Regions from separate parts of the Bacillus sp. 2175 genome, predicted to be linked through region 2. Evidence: riboswitches for the same ligand, from Rfam matches in the RefSeq annotation. Region 2 holds a riboswitch; the other holds the start of a gene.
The links. A riboswitch is a leader RNA that binds a small molecule or an ion and turns the genes downstream of it on or off. The one in region 2 is predicted to bind preQ1.

Region 1: it holds a riboswitch for preQ1, as region 2 does, so the genes downstream of both, ACXKY9_RS07455 (QueT transporter family protein) here and queC (7-cyano-7-deazaguanine synthase QueC) in region 2, are expected to answer to the same signal.

The regions. Positions count from the first base shown of each region.
Region 1 covers NZ_CM173819.1:1,378,253-1,385,242, reverse strand. The annotation lists gene ACXKY9_RS07495 (sterol desaturase family protein) at 7-636, opposite strand; gene ACXKY9_RS07490 (hypothetical protein) at 715-1,008, opposite strand; gene ACXKY9_RS07485 (LysE family transporter) at 1,028-1,771, opposite strand; gene ACXKY9_RS07480 (YqcI/YcgG family protein) at 1,786-2,514, opposite strand; gene cspB (cold shock-like protein CspB) at 2,776-2,973, shown strand; gene ACXKY9_RS07470 (DUF2564 family protein) at 3,093-3,341, shown strand; gene ACXKY9_RS07465 (zinc-finger domain-containing protein) at 3,375-3,551, opposite strand; gene ACXKY9_RS07460 (ribonuclease H family protein) at 3,564-4,223, opposite strand; gene ACXKY9_RS07455 (QueT transporter family protein) at 4,375-4,860, opposite strand; PreQ1 riboswitch class I at 4,867-4,911, opposite strand; gene ACXKY9_RS07450 (aldose 1-epimerase family protein) at 5,045-5,917, shown strand; gene ACXKY9_RS07445 (reverse transcriptase-like protein) at 5,987-6,373, shown strand; gene ACXKY9_RS07440 (DMT family transporter) at 6,387-6,990, shown strand, end outside.
Region 2 covers NZ_CM173819.1:1,135,870-1,142,859, reverse strand. The annotation lists gene ACXKY9_RS06185 (GNAT family N-acetyltransferase) at 1-206, shown strand, start outside; gene ACXKY9_RS06180 (histidine phosphatase family protein) at 242-844, opposite strand; gene ACXKY9_RS06175 (hypothetical protein) at 933-1,115, opposite strand; gene ACXKY9_RS06170 (YkvS family protein) at 1,349-1,534, shown strand; gene queF (preQ(1) synthase) at 1,583-2,080, opposite strand; gene queE (7-carboxy-7-deazaguanine synthase QueE) at 2,099-2,815, opposite strand; gene queD (6-carboxytetrahydropterin synthase QueD) at 2,808-3,299, opposite strand; gene queC (7-cyano-7-deazaguanine synthase QueC) at 3,299-3,961, opposite strand; PreQ1 riboswitch class I at 4,055-4,098, opposite strand; gene kinB (sporulation sensor histidine kinase KinB) at 4,305-5,513, shown strand; gene ACXKY9_RS06140 (DUF6254 family protein) at 5,525-5,641, opposite strand; gene ACXKY9_RS06135 (DinB family protein) at 5,743-6,276, opposite strand; gene ACXKY9_RS06130 (M3 family oligoendopeptidase) at 6,414-6,990, opposite strand, start outside.

The DNA.
Region 1 (6,990 bases), 240 kb from region 2:
CAGTGCTTAACGCACTACTTTTGTCTTTTTTTCCTTTTCTAAATTACGAGCCGTTTCGCTTAACTCAACATCTTTTCCATCTTTAAGTGTTCCAAATATAAAATCGAATACTGGATTTGAAACACCAAACCAAAACTTTTCGTTTTTATAATGATGTAATATATGTTGTTTTTTTAGCCATCTTCCAAACTTAGTGACGGGACGAATCGGTCTATGAGCAATATAATGTTTCCATTCGTAAACGAGCAGCATAATAATCATTCCGATTCCAAATGAAAGTGCAATAGTAACACTTTTTGTAATACCATATGCTATAAGTAAATATATAGTAAAACTAGGTATACTAAACCATACAGGTAAAAACAAAAGTTTTAAATCATCTGGATATACGTGGTGATCATAATGCAATCTTCTTAACATTTTTAATAGAAATGTGTTTTTAGGTGGCTTTATATGGAATAAAAAACGATGTGTCATATATTCATTAAGTGTATAGAAAACAATCCCAAACATACATGCTAACATGCCAAACCACGTAAAAAATTGCATTTTTAAAATAATAATGCAAATAAATAGAATGCTATACATAATAACAATATCATGTTGTAAAAAGAACTCTTTCCCCACTTTCTTCATCTTGTTTCCCCCTTTTTCAAAAAAACAGCCGCAACATATCGTTACGACTATTTCTTTTCTATTCTTATTCTATTCACTTTACAAATTTGCCTGCTGTTCTATTGCCGAGAAAAAATTGTTTGATCCAAATATATTTTGCTTCGGAATAATATGTTCCACTGCAAACACTGTTACTTCTCCTCTTTGCACTTCTCCAATAATGAGCCCAAATATTTCATGATTTACTGCAAACGTCGGTTGCTTTGTTTGTAACAATCTTGCAGCATTATGAAATACCGCTTCATATAGTGGATTTCTATCAGTAATTTCTTTTCGGATTTTTGGCGCTAACGTAATTATAATTTCTTTTCCGTCAATAGTGGTTCGATACATAAAAATCTCCCCTTCAATCTTATGTGAACAACTGTAAAGCTTTGTATGCAAAATGTATAGAGTAACCTACTAAAATAATACCTGCTCCGGCTGTTATGTAGCCAAGCGCTTTTGGTTTTAATAAAGTTCTTCCAAAATGTACAGAAAAAGCAATATTTAAATTCCATAAAATAATACCAACAATAATGCAAAGACTGTACAAAAAAGCTTCTTGTTTCGTTACCTTCGTAAGTAATGAGCTAAGTGTACTTCCGTATATACCAAACCAAAAAACAAGATTTAATGGATTGGATATCGCAATTAAAAATCCTGCCATAAACGATTGCTTAAGGCCACCTACCTCTTCTTTTTTATATTCCATATTCGATTCGAAAATTCCTTGTTTTACACTTTGAAATCCTAAATAAAATAACAAGAAAAAACCCGTGCAATACATGAAGGCTTGTACATATGTATACATAAACACAGAAGATAAACCGAAATAAATGAGAAGCATAAATAAAACATCTGCAGTCATTCCACCAATTCCAACAACCCAAGCGTGCCAAAAACCACGTTCAATTCCTCGTTTTAACATTTCAATATTAATCGGCCCTACTGGCGCAGCTAATGATATACCTAATACGATTTGCTGTATAATTGCTCCAAACATCGCTCTATCCTTTCTACTCTCTTTATTACTAGTTAATGATATAATTTGAAAAAATAGACTAGCTTTCGTAATAAAATACCCTTTTTTATCCAAAATATACAAAAGAGCCATCCAGATGATGGCTCTTATTTTTCTATCCTATGAAGAAAAGGACATTTCCCTTTTATTAGCTCTACATCGTCTCCTATGAAATATTGTTTCCATTCACGATGCTCTGGGTCACCGTAATGACTAATGTTAGGATGTTTCGGCAATTGATCCCACTTTTCAACTCGCTCACGGACCATTTGTCTTGAATATGCTCCTTTAGGACGATCTCCCTCTAATCCATCAAAAATAGTGCGTGGCTGAAACCCAATAACGAGAGAATTCCCTAAATGTCTAGTTTTTCGTTGTTTATAAGCTGGCGCATTTCCAAATGCAAATATTGGCTCACCACCAAATGAAAATTCCCATAAATAATGATCTGGATCTTCAGGAATTTGCTTTGGCCATGCTTGATTATCGTTTTCATGTAAATACTGTAGCACTTTCCAAAAGGAATCACGGTAATATTCGAGTGATTGTTCTTCACATTCCGGTTCTACAAAAAGGAAAAAGCCCCTTCTTACAATCGGCCTCTCTTTCATTAACTCTAAAAAAGATAACATTGTATGTGGCAAATGACTCCAATCATTATGAGAAAGAAATGAATAGCGAAGTTCATTCTTTTTCAAAGCTGTTAAACCGAAATAACATGGAAAAGTTGGTTCTAACACGACACTTGAAAAAATCTCAAATTCTTTTGCAACCCAATCCGGTATGTCGGTTCTCGTTCTCATTTCTTCATTATCTAATAAGTAAGACTTATTCATTCTTTCACCTCATTATGTATAGCATTCAATTAAGAATATTACATACTCGGCCTGTCCTATACCTATTTAAAAATTCGACTGAAAAATTATTTAAAAATACAAAAAATAAAATCGCTTACTTGACTAAATTCTCCCAATTCGTGTATATTTAAATTAATCATTTAGCAGAATATTCAAGAATATAGCATTTTTAGTTTATATTATTTTTCAAATGAATTTCACTAAATGAAAATAGTAAACGCTTTTAGGAGGAATTATAACATGCAAGGAAAAGTAAAATGGTTTAACAACGAAAAAGGTTTTGGATTTATCGAAATGGAAGGCGCTGACGATGTATTCGTACATTTCTCTGCTATTCAAGGAGATGGCTACAAAGCTTTAGAAGAAGGTCAAGAAGTATCTTTCGACATTACTGAAGGTAACCGTGGACCTCAAGCTGCTAACGTAGTAAAACTTTAATCCAACATATAACAGGAGGTTACCTTACTTGGTAACCTCCTTTATTATTCCTTTGTATATTTCCGTTTTACAGAGCAAAAACTATGTGAAATGCGCAATATACAAAGGAGGCAGTAACAATGGGATCAGAAGTAAATGATTTTGAAGAAGTAAAATTCCGTGTAGAAACAGCACAAAAGATGGTAGGTTCTGCAACAATTTCAATGGATCCAGACACATTAGAGCATGCCACTACTGCAGTAGAAGCAGCTCGCTCACAGCTTGAAATTATGAAATCTGTTGCAGTAGATTTAGATGAACCATTTTTAATGAACGAGGAAAAGAAACTAAGCAAATGCGAGCAGCAATTAAACGAAGCAAAGCACTAAAAAACATCCAGAGAATTTTCTCTGGATGTTTTTTTATGACAACTGTTCTCCATACTTTTTCAATGTTTCTCCAACTGTACATTGTCTTATACAAAATGAATGAGCATAATACTTACTATTTGTCTTTCGATTATGTTCTCGCAAGAAACATCCTTCACAGTATGTTTCTAATAAGTCATTTACCTCTGTAATGAGTTGCTTTTTATCCACCTTTGCACCTCTCTATTCGGTTATTTCTTTATGACTATCAATGACTGTCCCTTCTAATGCTTGCGTTGCTAATTGATGTGCTTCTTTATTTTGTTTTCTAGATATCGGTTCACATACAAGTTTTAATTTCATTTGCTTCGCCTTTTGTTCAATTTGATCTAAATAATGGTTTAAATGCTCATCATAACAAGGCCATTCTCCGGCTAATTGCTGCAATACAACTTGAGAATCGCCGCGAAGTGTAACTGCTTCATATTTAATCCCTAATTCCTCGAGTATATTCATACCGTATAATAGTGATGCATACTCCGCTTCATTATTATCATCTATACCTTCTATATATGCATTGCGGCGAATGCGGTAGTTTGTATTTCCTTTTTTATAATACACACATATACCAACGCCAGCTTCTTTCGTTTGCACATCATACCCCCCATCAAAATAAACGAGTATTTCTTGGGGCTCTTCCTCTACTTGCTTACTTAACTTTTTCATCTCTTTTAATGACCATTCTGCGTCCATTTCATCATAAAATGAAAATTCTTTTACTCTTCCTGTTTTCTCAAAATCCTCTGCAAATTGAAGTATTTCTTCTATGTTCATATACTCTGTTGTTAATTCCGTCTGCAATCCGCGCTTCGTTTTATACAACCAATGAATTTTATATTTCATACTACATTCCCCTTATGTAAGACTTCTTATATGTAGCCAGCTAATAAAAGCCTCACTTTATTTTATTATATTTTATCAAGAGTCAAAGAATTATATTCAATATTATCACATGCAAAAAGAGCTATCCCTATAGGAATAGCTCTTTCATCTATTACATAAATCTTTCAAATTGTACTCGCTTATTAATCCAGTACATTACAGGCATACCAATCGCCATGACAACAAATTCACCGATTGCACATGTTAACCAAGACAACATAAATGGTAAACCCAATGCAAGATGAAGTTCAATTGCAATCATAAACATTGTAATCGTAAAGATAACTGTATTAAAAATCATACGAGCCCAAACACCTTTAATAAATCGCATAGAAATAATCGTTGCAACTAACGCAAGAATAGATTGGCCTACTCCAAATACTAAATCATAAGCGATCATAGGTGAGAAAAAGAGATTCGTTAAAAATACACCTAATACAATTCCGTAAATTGCTTTCTTGTTAAATACAACGAGATGATTAAACATCTCTGAAATACGAAACTGTACATTTGTAAAGCCAAATGGCTGAATAAGCATAGAAACAGCAATATATAATGCCGCTAAAATACCATTACCGACTAATGTTCTAATATTCATGACAAAATCTCCTTAGTTTTTTTACGTGGGATGGTTTCGAACCACGTTATTCTTTTTTTTAGCAACAAGATTATATTTTACGTGGTAGCCCCTCTTTCGTCAATAGATTTCCTATCATAAACTACCTTTTTCCTTTTAGACAACGTATAATGAAACATATGAAAGATTTAGGAGGTTTCACTTCATGACAGCAACAATTCAAAATGAAAAAGTGATCGTTTCCATTTCTGACAAAGGTGCAGAATTACAGAGCGTTCGCTTAAAAGAAGACAACATAGAATATTTATGGCAAGGTGATTCTACTTATTGGGGACGCCGTGCACCAATTTTGTTCCCAATTGTCGGTCGATTAGTAGATAATACATACTACGTAGACGGTAAACCATATTCATTAACACAACACGGTTTCGCTCGTGATCTTACTTTCTCTGTGAAAGAACAAAGCGAAACAAAGATCACTTATATCGTTACTAGTAATGAAGAAACATTAAAAAAATACCCATACGAATTCGAATTACTCGTTTCTTATGAGCTAGATGGACAAAGTGTTCATGTAACATATGAAGTAAACAATCCTACTTCTAAAGAAATGTTCTTCTCAATCGGAGCACATCCTGGATTCAACTTCCCTTTATTGGACGGTGAATCATTTACAGATTATCACTTATCGTTTAATGGTTCGGAACGCTTAGAAACAAGCGTATTAGAAGGGCCTTATCTTTCAAACAAAAAGCAATTAATCGCTGAAAATACGACTGAATTGCCACTTACATACGATTTATTCAAAAATGATGCACTTATTTTTGAACATATGAATACGAATGAAATTTCGATTCGTTCTCATAAACATAATAAATTTGTAAAAGTAGAATTTGATGGATTTCCATTTGTCGGCGTATGGACACCAGGGGATAACGCACCTTTCTTATGTATTGAACCTTGGTATGGAATCGCTGATGAAGTAAATCCAGCAAAAGATTTCAAGGACAAAAAGGGAATTCAATCTTTACAAGCGAATGAAACATTTACATGTCGTTACAGCATCACAATCGGATAACTACCCTATCCCCTACTTCAAAAAAATATTTAAGTAGGGGATAATCTTATAATTTGGAGGTTTCTCATTTTGATTGAAGTATATATTGATGGTGCATCAAAAGGAAATCCTGGTCCTTCTGGTGCAGGAGTGTTTATTAAAGGCGTTCAGCCGCCTGTACAATTATCAGTACCACTTGGAACAATGTCCAATCATGAAGCAGAATACCGCGCTTTACTTCTAGCATTAAAATATTGCATCGAGCATAATTATAGCACTGTCTCTTTTCGTACAGATTCCCAGCTTGTCGAACGGGCTGTTGAAAAAGAATACGCAAAAAATAAAATATTTGCACCTCTTTTAGATGAAGCACTGCAGTACATAAAAAACTTCGATCTCTTTTTTATTAAGTGGATTCCAAGTAGTCAAAATAAAGTAGCTGATGAATTAGCTAGAAAAGCTATCTTACAAAATTAACGGGGGTATGAGTGTGAAAAGAGAGTGGATTGCTCCTCTTGCTTTATTATTTGTCTCTTTTATTTGGGGAGCTACGTTTGTTGTCGTTCAAAACGCTATGTCTTTCGTTGGTCCATTTACGTTTAATGGTATTCGCTTTTTATTCGCTGGAATTATTTTATTATTCGTTCAAATTATTTTCTCACAGAAAACTTCAAAACAAGAATTAAAACATAGTAGTTTAGCCGGATTAATAGTTGGGTTCTTCTTATTTGTCGGTTATTTATTGCAAACATTTGGCTTACTCTATACAACATCTTCAAAAGCAGGTTTCTTAACTGGGCTAAGCATTGTTATGGTCCCAATCTTTTCCTTTATCTTTTTAAAACAAAAAGCTACCATTTTCATCGTACTTGGTATTGTTGTAGCTACAACAGGTTTATACTTATTAACAGCTGCTGATTCTTTCCAATTAAATATAGGAGATATACTTGTTCTCGGTTGTGCAGTCGCTTTCGCTGCCCATATTCTTATTAACGGCTTCTTTTCTAAGAAAATATCACCTTTATTATTAAGCACATCTCAAGTATTAGCTGTTGGTATATTTTCTTCTATTTGCGCTTTTTTGTTTGAAGATT
Region 2 (6,990 bases):
TAGGTTCTAAATTAATTGAAGCTGCCGAAATCTATGCAACTGAAAAAGGGCATAAAAAAATCGCTTTACTTGTTAATTTAGAAAACAAACGCGCCTATTCACTATACGAAAAGTTAGGTTATAAAAAAGATGAAATTGTTATGCTAGTAGGAGAACCTTATGCTCATCTCGTAAAACCATTAAACGTCAAAATTTCTATATCTTAAAAAGAAAGCACACGATTTATATAAATCGTGTGCTTTTATGTTAAATTTGTATTTAATATATTTCCATCCATCGCCTCGTGAAACGTATATGTTGTACATCCCCATGGCTCTCTGTGCAAAATAGGAGAACCAGACCATCCCATCGCTCTCAGTTCGGCACCAATCATTACATTCACATAATTATGACCTACAAGAGCTATACTTCCATGTACGAGAGCATAACGATGTAACAGGTAAGCCGCTTGCCTTACCCTCTCTCTTACTTCCTTATAAGACTCAACATCTTTATGGTAGCCAAGTATCCATAATGTTCGTCCAATGAACATCCATACCTTAATTGTGCATTTCAACCACTTCGGAGCAAAAAAGCATGAAGGAACTTCAGCTTCTCTAAAAAGAGAATTTTGCATAAAAGATAAAGAATCCGTCAATTCAGCTGCTGATTGTACAGCACGCCTTTGATCACTTGTTAAGACAAATTTCGCTGCTTCAATTGCCTCTATTGTTTCTATCGGCATTTTAGCTTTTTGTATCATTGACTCGGAATCATACTGTTTCATCCATTCGTGAAATGAATTAATTGTCATCGGTTCTCTTATACGACTTAAACAACCATGACGAATAAAAGAAATCTTCATTCTTTTCACTCTCCATTCATCACTTATGAACTCTATTATGCACTAGTTCTAAACATCATACCACGCAAGAAAATAAAGTTATATACCTTTACATCTCCCCACCACTATCATGTGTTATCGAAGCATGGATACCATCCATCCCATCAAAATATGTACTCGTATCATATTGACGAATCTTTTTTAAATGCATATAAGAAAATAAAAATAAAATTAAAGCTATAACACTCCCCACAAATTCAAACATCATTTTACCGCCTCTAATTTCTCCCACTTCAGCAGGTTATTCTACTTTTTCATTATACCTCGATATAAAGATTCTTGCATTTTTGCTATTTTTTCTAAAAAACATGGATTTTCTACATATTTTCTTACAAAAAGTGAATATTTTTCGAATTTTTACTTTGGAAACATTTACAAAGTAGGAAATATGGTTCAAAATAGGAGGAAATAAAAAAACCCAAATTTATTCTTTTTTTGGGAAAACTGTAACAAGGAGAGTTGCTTATGCAGATCGCAGAAACTGGAGATATCATCGAATTTAAAGGTGGAATGCAAGGCCGTGTTCAAAAAGTAAATCAAAACTCTGTTATTGTTGATATAACAATTATGAAGAATTTTAGAGAACTAGATATGGAACCTCTTACAGTTGTAAGTCATAAAAACTATACTGTCATTAATCAAAATGCATAATATAATAGAAAGAAAGGGCCTGTATAGTATACAGGCCCTTTCTTTCTATTAACGATTATCAATTGTTTCCGGATATAGATCGTGGTTCATCATGCGGTAGTCAGCCATTTGTTCATACTTCGTACCTGGGCGCCCGTAGTTGCAGTATGGATCAATTGAAATGCCACCACGTGGTGTGAATTTCCCCCATACCTCAATATAACGCGGATCCATTAATTTAATTAAATCGTTCATAATAACGTTCATGCAATCTTCGTGGAAATCACCATGATTGCGGAAACTAAATAAATACAACTTTAAAGATTTACTCTCTACCATTTTTTGCTCTGGAATATAGCTAATATAAATTGTTGCAAAATCTGGTTGTCCTGTTTTCGGGCATAAACTTGTAAATTCAGGACAATTGAATTTTACAAAATAATCACGGTTTGGATGATTATTATCAAATACCTCTAATATTTCTGGGCTATATTCAAATAAATATTTTGTATTTTGATTCCCTAGTAATGTTACATCTTTTAAATCTTCATCTAATCTTCCTGTCATTTTAAACATCCCTTCTCGTTATACGCCGCGCTTATTTCCCCATACTAACGCATGAAGCTGAGGCAATACTTTGGCATCATTCATCTCTTTACAATTTACAGCTTTATCAATCAGCCATTCATACTTATCTAATAAATTTTTTATAAGCATCGCATCATCCACTGTTTTTGTATCATCGTTTCCTACTTGTAAGAAAAATGGTACCTTTGGATAACGTTCGTGCATCTTAACTGCATATTCAAAATCATGATCATCGAATACTACTACTTTTAAACTAATATCTTTTCCTGCTAGTTTCTCAATAATAGCATCTAACTTATGAAAATCTGTTTTCATCGTTGAACTTGGTGGTTTTGGAGAAATTGTTACCTCATCAATTTGAAGTAACCAATCTTGCCATTTACTCCCTTGCGTTTCAATTGCCGTTCGCATTCCATTTTCTTTTAATATAGAAAGAAGAAACTCAATATTTTTCAGCAATGCCGGATTTCCACCTGAAATCGTAACATGAGAAAAATTTTCTCCTCCAATTGCAACAAGCTCATCCCAAATATCTTCTGGTGTCATCTGTCTAATTTGATCTTTAGCTGATCCATCCCACGTAAAAGCAGAATCACACCAAGCACAGCTATAATCACAACCAGCTGTACGAATAAACATTGTTTTTTGCCCTACAACCATTCCTTCACCTTGAATAGTCGGACCGAATATTTCTAAGACAGGGATTTTACTCATCAAGCATCCACTCCCGTCTTACTTCCGCATAACTAGTCGGCGTCTCAAATAGACGAACAAATTCAACGCGAGCTCCTTTATATTCGTTCACTCGATTCTCTTTTGTTAGTGCTTCTGCCATCTTTTCATAAATCCAAACGACCATATTTTCAGCAGTCGTATTCATTGCAGGTAACGTTTCGTTTAAATAACGATGATCTAGATAAATTTCGATTTCATTTTTCCAAATTTCTTTTATATCTCCAAAGTCAATTGCAAGACCTATTTCATTTACATATCCACTAATTCCAAATACAACTTTATATGTGTGACCGTGTAAGTTTTTACATTTCCCTTCATAACAGTGTAAATGGTGTGCTGCATCAAATGTAAATTCCTTGCTGACCATTACTCTTTTATTATGGTATTTGAGTTGTTTACGCTGAATATCCTTGTCCATTTTTTGCAAATTCTCTACGATGCGAAATCCAAAAAAGTTATCCATTAGTTATTCGCTCCTTCGCGTTCTTGTAGGTACGTATCTAATCCTGCTTTACGAAGTTGACATGCTGGACATTCACCGCAACCATCACCAATGATTCCGTTATAACATGTTAATGTTTTTTCTCGAACAAACTCAAATGCTCCAAGTTCATCTGATAATTTCCATGTTTCAGCCTTATCAATCCACATAAGTGGCGTGTGAATGACAAACGGGTAATCCATAGATAAATTTAAAGTAACATTTAACGATTTCACAAACACGTCACGGCAGTCTGGATAACCACTGAAATCAGTTTCACATACACCCGTTACAATATGACGTGCTCCAACTTGTTTTGCTAATACAGCAGCAAATGATAAGAAGAGTAAATTTCGTCCATCTACAAATGTCGATGGCAATTCACCTTCTTCATGTGTAATCTCCATATCCGTTCTGGTTAACGCATTTGGAGCAAGTTGATTTAATAGACTCATATCTAGTACCGTATGCTTTATTCCTAGTTCTTTTGCAATTTCCGCTGCACAATCAATTTCTAGCTTATGACGTTGATTGTAATTAAACGTTACAGCTTCTACCTCTGCAAACTGCTCTATTGCCCAAAATAAACATGTCGTACTATCTTGTCCTCCACTAAAAACAACAACTGCTTTTTCTTTTTTCATTTCACTCATTCTCCTTCTCTACTATAAATAAGAAGAAAGAACGTTCTTGAACTGTCACAATAAAAAAACAAAACAATACCTAAGGATATTGTTGTTTCCATAGTTTTTTATAGAGGGAGTTCGCGAACCTCTCCCGCGCGATGCACGGAATTTCTTCTTTCATTGACACAGCTTATTGTAACATATTGTATACTAGCGTAAAAATTTCTGATTTTTCCGCTATTTATTATTTCATTTCTTTCATTTTATAGTATGATTAATTTAATCTAAGAAGAGAGGAGGCATCCCACTGAAATCCTTTATTATTTATCTCTTTTTAAATATATTATTCATCCTGATTACAATGCTCGTATATCATTTATTTTGGAATCAAAAAGGGAAACGCTCTCCTAAATTAAATTCAGCTATATTCATTGTACTCTGTTGCCTTGCTACCGTACTCTGTATTACATTTGCAGCAAAAACAAATAATGGTTTTCAATTTGATATGCGCCATATTGTATTAATTGTCGGTACATTAACGGGAGGGCCTATTGCTGGTGGTTCTATCTTAGTTGTATTAAACATATATCGCTTATTATTAGGTGGGGTAGGTGTTTTCCCATCTCTTATCGGTTCTGTTCTTCTATTTATTGTTCTACTATTAACATATAAATTTTTTAATCAAACTTCTAATCGTATAAAAATAACACTTGCTATTATCTACAGTCTCACATACGGATTTAGTTGGATACCCTTCTTCCTTTCAAAGGTTACAAATAAGACTGATTATATACTGCATATTATTGTGTATGAGTTATGTTCAATGCTTGGTACGATTCTAATTTTATATTTACTGCACATATTACAAACTCAAGTTCGTCTCCAAAACGAACTTATAAATGCTGAAAAGTTTCATTTAATTGGTGAAATGGCAGCGTCTATCTCTCATGAAATTCGCAATCCATTAACTTCAACGAAAGGTTTTTTACAACTGTTACAATCAGATACCTGTACTGAGCAGGAACGAAAATTGTATATCGACATTGCCATTAACGGCATCGAACAAGCAAATCATGTTCTTACAGATTATTTAACCTTTGCTAAACCAAGCATTGAAAAAGAACAAACATTACAGTTAGAAGAAGAATTACTACATGCATTGTCGTTAATTACACCGCTTACTAATTTAACAAATGTACGTACTCATTATATAAAGCAAAGCACTTCTTTTTTTATCGCTGGTGAAAAGCAAAAACTAAATCAATGTTTATTAAATATTTTAAAAAATTGCATTGAGGCTATGCCAAAAGGCGGTGATCTTTATTTCACATTAGTTCCTGATCATAAGCATATTCAGTTATATATAAAAGATACAGGAGTCGGTATGGATTCAGAACAAGTAAAACGTCTTGGCTCTCCTTTTTATTCAACGAAAGAAAAAGGTACTGGACTTGGAATGATGGTCGTATTCAGTGTTGTTCAAGCTATGAATGGAAAAATTGATATTATAAGTGAAAAAGGAATCGGTACAACCTTTTTATTAACTTTTCCACTCATACAAAAAACGTGATGAAATACTCATCACGTTTTTTCTGTTCCTTCAACTAATTCAGCAAAAGCTTTCACTTTTCCGTGCGGTTGTTGATTTTCTTTACGTGCTTTCCAGGCGCGCTCTTCTTCTCGCTTCTTCTTAGACATGTTTTTTCAACTCCTTCTTTTCTTTCTCCATGTAGTATTCCAAAATAAGAAAGAAAACTATGCACGTATCAAAAAAGAAGTGGTTTCCCACTTCTTCCACTTTAGCGTTGCAAAATTGCATGTTTCGCCTCTTTTAACTGCGTAAGATGTCTTTGTTCATGCAAATCAAGAAATTGAACCCATTGATACAAATTCAGATCATTAAAAACAGGATGCTTTAATCCATTTTCAAATAAATCTTTTTCATCTATAACACTATGAAGCGCGTGTAATAGTTCTTGGCGTGAATGTTCTAGCAATTGAATTCCTTGCTGTTTTTTCATTAAAGTTTCTGTTGGTTGCATTTGCTGAGGAGCTTCTCGTTTATGTGTGCGATCAAGCGTAAGTTGGAGGTCTTTAAATGGAGTCATGTTTCTTTCCTTTTTTTGTAAAGCATATACAAGGGCAGACGTGACAGATTGTTCAACTAAATGCAAGTGGTGTAAAATTTGAATAATGCTCCATTTATCACGGCGTGGCTTTACATTCACTTCTGTGTCATTTAACATTTCAATTTCTGATAATAGCGTGCTTCGAGTAGACTGTAATGAGTTTACTAAACTTTCTAAACTTACATCCATATTAGATTGAAGCATACTTGTTCCCCCCTTTTGTTTGTGAAAAGAGGTGCTCCTTATTAGAAACACCTCTTTAGTATTCTGAATTTTCTTTTATTATCTCATCATTTTCCCATTATGTCGATGTTAAACATGTGAAAAAAAGCGCATGTTTTTTACAATTTTGTGTCGTCAATCGCATGTAACCATGCTTCAATTTCTGTAATAACACTTTTCACACAGCCTTCAGCAAATGGTGATGTTAAATTTGCAACTTCTACTAATTCTAAGAACGATTTACTTCCACCTTGTTGGCACAGATTCACATAATCTTCCCAAGCCTCTTGTCTATTATCTCTTGCACGTTTCCAAAATTGTAGCGCACAAATTTGAGCAAGCGTGTAATCAATATAATAGAACGGTGAGCTATAAATATGCCCTTGACGTTGCCAAAAACCACCGCGCTCTAAATAATCATTATCCTCATAATCACGATGTGGTAAATATTTCTTCTCTATGTTACGCCATGCTGTCTTACGCTCTTCAGGTGATGCTTCAGGATTTTCATATACATAATGTTGATATTCATCAACAGATACACCATAAGGTAAAAACAGAAGTGCTGAACTTAAGTGAGAGAAGTAATATTTATCTGCATCTTCTTCAAAGAATAGCTTCATCCATGGCCATGTAAAGAATTCCATACTCATAGAGTGGATTTCACATGCCTCATATGTTGGCCAATTATATTCT